Regions from separate parts of the Sphingobacterium sp. G1-14 genome, predicted to be linked through region 1. Evidence: riboswitches for the same ligand, from Rfam matches in the RefSeq annotation. Region 1 holds a riboswitch; the other holds the start of a gene.

Region 1 (4,407 bases):
GGAATAATATCGGGTAAGACACCATTCTCCTGTTGTTCATCACGATGATCCGCCATCCATTTTTCATAAACTGTTATCCCGTCAAAATTGTATAGAGCTGTTTCAATCGCAAGGTGCCCATCCCCTGTCCAGCCGTTCTTTTCCCGTTGCGGACAGTCTGTAGGATAGCCCATCAAATTGGACAAGTAGGCATTGTTGGTCGCTGTCCATAGTTTATTGACCAACGCTGATGATGTCTTGAGCTGTCCAATAGCAGACACATCACTATGCATAAAATAGGCGGTCACAGCCGAACTATCCAATGCAATTGCGGCACTGCTGCTAACCTCGACATAACGAAACCCTTTGTAACCGAACTTGGCCATAAACTCATCCTCGCGGCCACTTAAGGTCAATATATCGGTCTGAAAAGGCTCCTTTTCCTTATCGCCCCGATAATAAACATCAATATTGGACTGATCAAGATGCCCATCGGCCTGCAATCGCTCACCATGCTTGATACGCAGCATAGTACCCGCAGCTCCTTTCACTCTAATTTTTGTAATCCCGGCCATATTCTGGCCCATATCGAACACATAGGTACGTTGGTCTATCTTTGTCACTGATTTTGGCTTATAGGACTTTACGAGCCGAATCGGTACCATCTGTTGGGAAACGATATGCGCTGATGGCGCATTTCTATACTGAACAGCCGGCCAGGCCGAATCATCGTATTTTGGTTTATCCCAGTTAGGTATTTCCAGTCTTGCATCGTAATGCTCACCAGTGTAAATATTATTATAGGTGATTGGCCCCGAAGCAGTCTTCCACTGCTTATCCGAAACAATGGTTTCCGTCGTTCCATCTGTATAAACGATTTTCAGTTCTAAACAGAATGTTGGCCGGGCCCGCCATGGTGCTTTATCAAAGTTCCAAACGGCCAGTGGTTGATGATTATACCAGCCATTCCCCAAAACAACGCCAATGGCGTTCTCTCCTTTTTGAAGCTGCTGGGTTACGTCCGTCACGACATACAATGTGCGTCGGTCAAACCGAGTATACATTGGATCCAGACGGTGGTCGCCAACGCGCTGGCCATTAATGGAAAGTTCATATAATCCCGCTGTGGCAATATACGCGCGGGCAGATTTTATCTGCTTATTTGCCTTAAATTCTCTTCTAAAATAAGGCGTTTCCCGTGCATGAATATCCTTATTGTCGCTGATCCATTTTCCTTTCCAAAGGTCCATTCCCATCATTCCTGTTTCGAAAGATGCTATTTCAGAACGTGTTGATACACCATCCTTATCCCATATTTTAACCTTCCAGTAGTACTTAGTCTGTGGCTTTAACTGTGCGCCGTTATAGGGCACTAACATAGCCGAGCTGAACTGTTTGCCACTATCCCAGCTATCTTTTGTCTCTTTCAGTAATGCCAGCGAATCTTGCCCTAAAAGGATCTGATAAGCTTGTTGTACCGCACCTTTACGTTGGTCCTCAAGTCGCCAGCTAAGTCTCGGGTGAATTGCATCAATACCCAACGGATTGACCAAATGTTCGCATGTCAACTGCACGGCGCTGCAGTTGTGTTTAGGTTGGGCATAAGTGTTGCTAGCGATACACAACAGTGTTGTCAATAAAATCCTACGCATTAAAAGATACTATTCTTGGTGGTTGTTAAATTGTTTTAGCTGATTCAAAAAACTAATATATCAAATATTTCCCACATACTGACCTGTACTTTCCTGCACAATATGCCTAAGTCTGTAAAATAAATTTCTTGCAACTTTCATAAAAATAACCTTATCTTAGTCGCAACTTTAGGGGTGTCTGCTCGTGCAGGCTGAGATTTTACCCTTAGAACCTGATCCGGATCATACTGGCGTAGGGAAAAGTGAGCTGTCTACAAGGTGCATTGCTGTGCCTTTGTGTAGCCATTCCTAAAGTTTTACCAAAAAAATTAAGGAATGGAACTTACAATAAACCATCAGATTCGATTTTTCGATCCCACACTTACTTCACTTGAAGGCTTGTTGCTTTTGGAATTATCTGGCAAAACTCAGGGTGTGGCTGTAGCCATCAACAACAAAGTCATCCCCAAAAAGGACTGGGCTACGACAACACTTAAACCTTACGATCAGATTATCTTAATTACCGCATCTCAGGGCGGATAGCCATTTCCAAAAAATCAACCGAGTAATTCACCCAATACAGAAAAAAATGACAGCTGAAACAATTACGCAATCACCCTTTCCAAATGCAAAGAAAATTTTTGTATCCGGAAAACTATTTCCTATTCAAGTCGCCATGCGTCAAATCACCTTGAGTCCAACCAAATTAACGAATGGAGAAGTAGAAATTAATCCGCCGGTAACAATTTATGATACTTCTGGACCTTATACGGATGATACCGTCCATATCGATATCCGAAAAGGCCTCCCTCGCCTTCGCGATCAGTGGATCTTGGATCGTCAGGATGTCATACAGCTAGCTGGCATAAGCTCTGAATATGGACAAAAACGCCTTTCTGATCCAACGTTAGATGAACTCCGATTTGCGTATAGCCATAAACCGAAAGTAGCCTCTGCCGGCAGGAATGTCACCCAATTACATTATGCAAAGCAAGGCATCATTACCCCAGAAATGGAGTACGTTGCTATCCGTGAAAACCAACGTATCGAGCAGCTCACGGCCAGTACCCCCGGAATGGATCATCAGCATAAAGGGCAAAACTTTGGCGCTAGAACACATAATAAAGCTATTACACCAGAATTTGTCCGTGAGGAAATCGCTGCCGGAAGAGCGATCATCCCCAATAATATAAATCATCCTGAAAGTGAACCCATGATTATCGGGCGCAACTTTCTTGTTAAAATTAATGCCAATATTGGCAATAGCGCCGTAAGTTCAAGTATAGAGGAAGAAGTTGAAAAAGCGGTATGGGCCTGTCGTTGGGGAGCCGATACCATCATGGACCTATCCACTGGCAAAAATATTCACGAAACCCGCGAATGGATTATCCGTAACTCGCCCGTTCCAATCGGTACGGTACCGATCTATCAGGCGCTCGAAAAAGTGAAGGGGGTGGCCGAGGACCTTACCTGGGAAATATTCAAAGATACCTTGATTGAACAGGCCGAACAGGGTGTTTCGTACTTTACCATACACGCCGGCGTACTGCTTCGTTATATCCATCTCACCGCTTCTCGAGTAACGGGCATTGTCTCCAGAGGTGGGTCTATCATGGCCAAATGGTGTCTTTTCCACCACAAAGAGAACTTTCTCTATACCCATTTTGAGGAGATCTGTGAGATTATGAAGCGATATGATGTTGCTTTTTCACTTGGCGATGGTCTCCGTCCAGGAGCCATTGCGGACGCCAACGATGCGGCTCAATTTGCTGAGCTCGAAACACTGAGCGAACTCACCAAGGTCGCCTGGAAACATGATGTTCAGGTGATGATCGAAGGTCCAGGGCATGTTCCTATGCAATTGATCAAAGAGAATATGGACAAGCAATTGGCTTGTTGTGACGAAGCTCCATTTTATACCTTGGGTCCCTTAACAACTGATATCGCTCCAGGTTATGACCATATCACGTCGGCCATTGGAGCTGCGATGATCGGTTGGTATGGATGTGCGATGCTTTGCTATGTGACGCCCAAAGAACATCTGGGCCTACCAAATAAAAAAGACGTTAAAGACGGTGTAATCACCTATAAACTAGCTGCCCATGCGGCCGATTTGGCCAAAGGACATCCGGGTGCACAATACCGTGATAATGCCTTGAGTAAAGCGAGATTTGAATTTAGGTGGGAAGATCAATTCAACCTTTCCCTGGATCCAGATACCGCACGGGAGTATCATGACGAAACGTTGCCTGCGGATGCGGCCAAAGTGGCTCACTTCTGCTCCATGTGCGGGCCCAAATTTTGCTCGATGAAAATTACGCAGGAAATCAGAGATAGTGCCGCACAAGGAATGCTGGAAAAATCGCAGGAATTCATCGCACAAGGAAAAGAGATCTATTTATGATCATCGCTTTGACAGCAGCAGAAACGATCCCTTCTGAAATAGGGATTATAAATGCTTTGTTTAAAGAAGGACTTGATATCCTGCATTTGCGCAAGTATCATTTTACGGACCTACAAATGTCCAGGTACGTTGAATCTATAGATTCAACGTACCTGGACAGATTGGTCCTACATTCCCACCCTCACCTATCGGCTGAGCTCGGAATCGCACGTATTCATATGACCGAAAAGAATAGAAAGGATAGATCTACAAATCAAATGCTGTCTACAGCAATCTGTTCGACATCTGTGCATGATATCGATCAATTCAATAACCTTGATGAATGTTGGGCCTATGCTTTTCTAAGTCCATTATTTCCAAGCATCTCAAAAGTGGGGTATGGAGTGTATAATG
Region 2 (4,407 bases), 2.9 Mb from region 1:
CAATCGAAAAGCCTGAACAAAAATGCTCAGAAACATTGCTAATTTTCCAACGGCTCCATAGATCCCCAAATCGCGATCCCCAATATCCTTAGGCAGGTAGATTGGCAACACAATTTTATCTAAATTTTCGTTGATGATATAAGAAATATTGGCAATTAAAATCGGAAAGCTATACGATAGCATCTTTAAGATTAGCTGCTTTTCCGGTTTAAAATAGAAACCCCTCATTTCAGGAAGGAGCAATAGAAAGGTTGCTGCACTTGCCACAATATTAGAAATAAATACATAACCTATCCATTCATTTCTATACCAACCGGAACACCAATTACCCAAAGTACCACCATCTTTTATCAGATAGGGAACTAGCGCAATAAAGAATAGGTTAAGAATAACCATAATACCGATGTTGGCCAATTTAATAGCACCAAATCGAATAGGCCTTCCCTCCGATCTCAATTTCGCAAAAGGAACAATAGCTAAAGCATCCAATGCCAATATGAGGGCGAAATACTTCACATAGCTCTCGTAATCGGCATTGTAAGTTCCCTTATTCAACCAGCTACCAATAGTGCCAGCAAAGACTATGGCCGTAATAAAAAATAATGTTGCCAAAGAAGCAATGACGATAAAACTGTTATTGAAAACCTGCTTTTTATCCTTTTCTTCGACTTTTTGGAGAAACCTAAAAAAAGTTGTTTCCATTCCAAATGCCAAAACGGCATTGATCATGGATGCCCAGGCGTACATATTAGTAAATATTCCGTAGGACGCAGGTGGATATTTGAGGACATACAATGGCGTCATGACGAAATACAGCATACGGGCTATAATCGTACTCAGGCCATAAATCATGGTCTGTCCGGCGAATTTTTTAAGTACTGACAAGGCGAAACGGCTTAAGATTGAACTCTTTTAACTACTTCAAAATTGGAAAAGCCCTTCATTTCGCCTTCCTTTACCTCAACACTTTCAACGATTGCACCCTCGGGTCCTTCTTGGCAGAACTCCAACAGTGAATCTAGTGCAAAATCGTCGCCCTCGCCCTCTATATAGACAGAACCATCTTTTAAATTGACAACAAAGCCTCTAACACCGACTTGATCTGCAACCGCCTTGGTTGTCAATCTAAAAAAGACCCCCTGTACTTTACCTCTTATTGAAATATTCAAATGTTTCATCTGTAACTTATTTTTTCTTCCATCGGTCAGATGGAACTTACCATGACTATAGTTTCGTTATTATAGTCATGGACGGTTCAATAAGAGCAAAAGTACAGAAGTTTTGGGGAATTAAATACTACGCTAAACGTTTTACCTTAACATCTTCATTTAGGCGCATGTGTTCCATACCTTGCAACAACACAATCCCAGGTTTTTTACCCACTTCAAGTGAGCCAAATTCATTCTCAATGTTCAACGCGATAGCACCATTGATTGTAGCCCATTGAATAGTCTGCAAGAAATCCAGATCCTCAAAGTGCGCATGCAATACCTTTAGCTCCTCCAAAATGGACAATGTATCGTTTGAAGCTAAACTGTCCGTTCCGATTACCAAACGCTGTCCGGCATTCATAAAATTCTGAACCTTTGGTAATGTTCCCTCAATATAAAGGTTGGCTTTTGGACAGAGACACCACATCACATCACGATCCATACGCTCTACAAAATCCAAATCTTTAAGAGAGGTATAGGTGTTATGAACCAACAATAATTTATTTGGATAAGGCAAATAAGGAAGATAAGACTGAATCGAATTTCTTGCCTGCGCCTTAATCGCATCAGCATTTTTTCCTATACTTTTATAAAAGTCCAAGAACTCACCCATTTTATAACGGAACAGTTTATTCTCCTCTTCACTTTCTTGATTGTGAATACTGATAATATTTGTTTCCGGAACCATCTTCTTGAATTTCTTAAAAAGGACCTTCGAACAAGAATAGGGAGCGTGCGGAGTAATGGATACATGCCCATTCCTAAACTCTTGGGTCAACGATTTAGCCTCCTTTAACTTAAAGTCAGCTTCTTCAGGTTCAATTCCGAGCACCTCCACAAATGTGTGATATAATATCTGTGAATCTTCCTTCAATTTTGAAGAATTATCAGTGTTGGCGTGATCTCCGACTGCGACAATACCATTTTCGTACATATCTCGATCGGCTTTGGCCATAGCGTCATCTATTTTTTTCATCGATGCCGACCGCGTTGTCATCACCTTACTGAGAAAGCTCGGAAGCCCCGTACCTTTAGGAACAATACCTTTCATATGCGACAATTCAATGTGGCAATGTGCATTGATAAAACCTGGAATTATCACTCCTTCATATCTCTCAACCTTCGTTTTATCTGAAGGTGTAAATGAAGTTGGGTCATAGATACCTTGAATTACCCCCTCCTCATCTACCGAAACAATACCGTCTTTTATTGGCATTGAAGTAATCGGCAGAATATAATTAGCGCTTAAATATTTTAACATTTTATCTCCTCACTATCAATTTAGTAACTAAAATTTTTTGACCTGTATGAATACATACCTCTAGTAGAAAAATTCATGCCAAGGTACCTAAAAAGAACAATAAATACCAAAAACAACAATTTGCACAAATTTTTAACCAAAAAGAAATAATACCGCAAATCCACTCTTTTCCATTTGTCATAAATTACTTCTTTATACTTCATTTCAATTTTAAATTTATATATTCGCAGCATCGAATAGGGGTGCCTTGTTTTGTCAGGAACACAAATAAAGGCTGAGATTATACCCAACAGATTAAATTCTGTACACCTGATCCAGATAATGCTGGCGTAGGGAGAGGTTAGTTAAATAGTGCGGTCATAGTAACCCCTTGCTATGATTTGTTTAACTCAAACAAAATACATTACCATGATCAAATTTTTGATTTGTAGCTCCTTAGCTACTATTTCAAGCCAAATTGCCATTGCGCAACAAAATCTGACAATTAAAGCTGTAGACAATACTAATCAGACCCCCTTACAGTATGTTTCCATATCCATAGATGGACAAGCATCCTTCGCTGGCCAATCGGACAAAAATGGACTGATTAAACTATATCGTATCAATACAGGTAAGCACCAGATCCAGGTATCTTCTCTTGGATATAAAACATGGAGCCAAAATGTGGATGTTAAAGACAATTTGGAGCTTACGGTAGCGTTAGAACCTAGTACAATTCAAATGGAAGAGGTACTTGTTCAATCTACCCGTGCCAAAAGAAATGCTCCTACAACCTTTAAAAACATCTCCAAAGAAGAAATAACGCGTAATAACCTCGGCCAGGATATTCCATTCCTTTTAAATCAGACTCCATCCGTGCAGGTCAATTCCGATGCCGGTGCAGGTATAGGTTATACCGGAATGACAATCAGGGGATCGGATAATCAACGAATCAACGTAACATTAAATGGAATCCCTTTAAATGATGCGGAGAGCATGGGTTCATTTTTTGTAAACCTTCCCGACTTTGCCTCTTCTACCGAGAGCATCCAAGTTCAGCGTGGTATTGGGACTTCGACGAATGGTGCCGGATCATTTGGAGCCTCATTAAATATTCAGTCCAATACGTTAGTCGAAACCCCTTACGCAGAGCTCAACAATTCATTTGGCTCCTACAATACCTGGAAAAATACAGTCAAGGTAGGTACCGGGCTAATTAACGACAAATTTGCCTTCAATGCCAGATTATCTCGAATCAGTAGCGATGGTTATATCGAAAGAGGTAGTTCAGACTTACAATCTTTTTATGTGGACGGAGGTTATTATGGCAAGAAACATATTTTAAAAGGAATTGTATTCTGGGGAAAAGAAAAGACATATCAAGCCTGGAATGGCGTTCCCGAACCATTGATTACTGGCGATCGATCACGCATGGATGACTATGCAGATAATGCACTCGAAATCTCGGGCGCAGAGAAGGATCGTTTCATGAACGCCGGCCGGGATTATAATCTATATACGTATCAAAATCAAACAGATAATTATACGCAGAAACATCATCAACTTCATTATACCAATATCCTGAACGACAAATTGACGCTCAATACAGCCCTACACTATACAAGAGGTTATGGTTACTATGAAGAAATGAGACCCGGAGATAAACTAAGTAAATACGGTTTGCCTAACGTCATCATTGGTAAAGATACCATACAAAAAACAGATCTCGTCCGCAGGAGATGGCTTGATAATTATTTTTATGGCATGACCTATGCCCTAAATTACAGACCGAATGATCAGCTTGAAATTACTTGGGGTGGAGCTTATAATCAATACAAAGGAAAACATTATGGCCAGGTGATTTGGGCACAATATGCATCAACAGGTTTTCTTGACGATAAATATTACTTCGGGAAATCACAAAAAAATGATTTCAGTAATTTCTTAAAGGTCGAT

Evidence for each region. Region 1 has a riboswitch for thiamine pyrophosphate ahead of thiS (sulfur carrier protein ThiS). Riboswitches for the same ligand answer to the same signal wherever they lie in the genome.
Region 2: another riboswitch for thiamine pyrophosphate. It lies ahead of CBM24_RS01925 (TonB-dependent receptor); the one in region 1 lies ahead of thiS (sulfur carrier protein ThiS).

What each region holds. Positions count from the first base shown of each region.
Region 1 covers NZ_CP021381.1:3,838,210-3,842,616, forward strand. The annotation lists gene CBM24_RS16595 (alpha-L-rhamnosidase) at 1-1,631, opposite strand, end outside; TPP riboswitch at 1,792-1,887, shown strand; gene thiS (sulfur carrier protein ThiS) at 1,947-2,153, shown strand; gene thiC (phosphomethylpyrimidine synthase ThiC) at 2,200-4,014, shown strand; gene CBM24_RS16610 (thiamine phosphate synthase) at 4,011-4,407, shown strand, end outside.
Region 2 covers NZ_CP021381.1:442,590-446,996, reverse strand. The annotation lists gene CBM24_RS01940 (lipopolysaccharide biosynthesis protein) at 1-852, opposite strand, end outside; gene CBM24_RS01935 (acylphosphatase) at 897-1,178, opposite strand; gene CBM24_RS01930 (amidohydrolase family protein) at 1,297-2,472, opposite strand; TPP riboswitch at 2,701-2,826, shown strand; gene CBM24_RS01925 (TonB-dependent receptor) at 2,881-4,407, shown strand, end outside.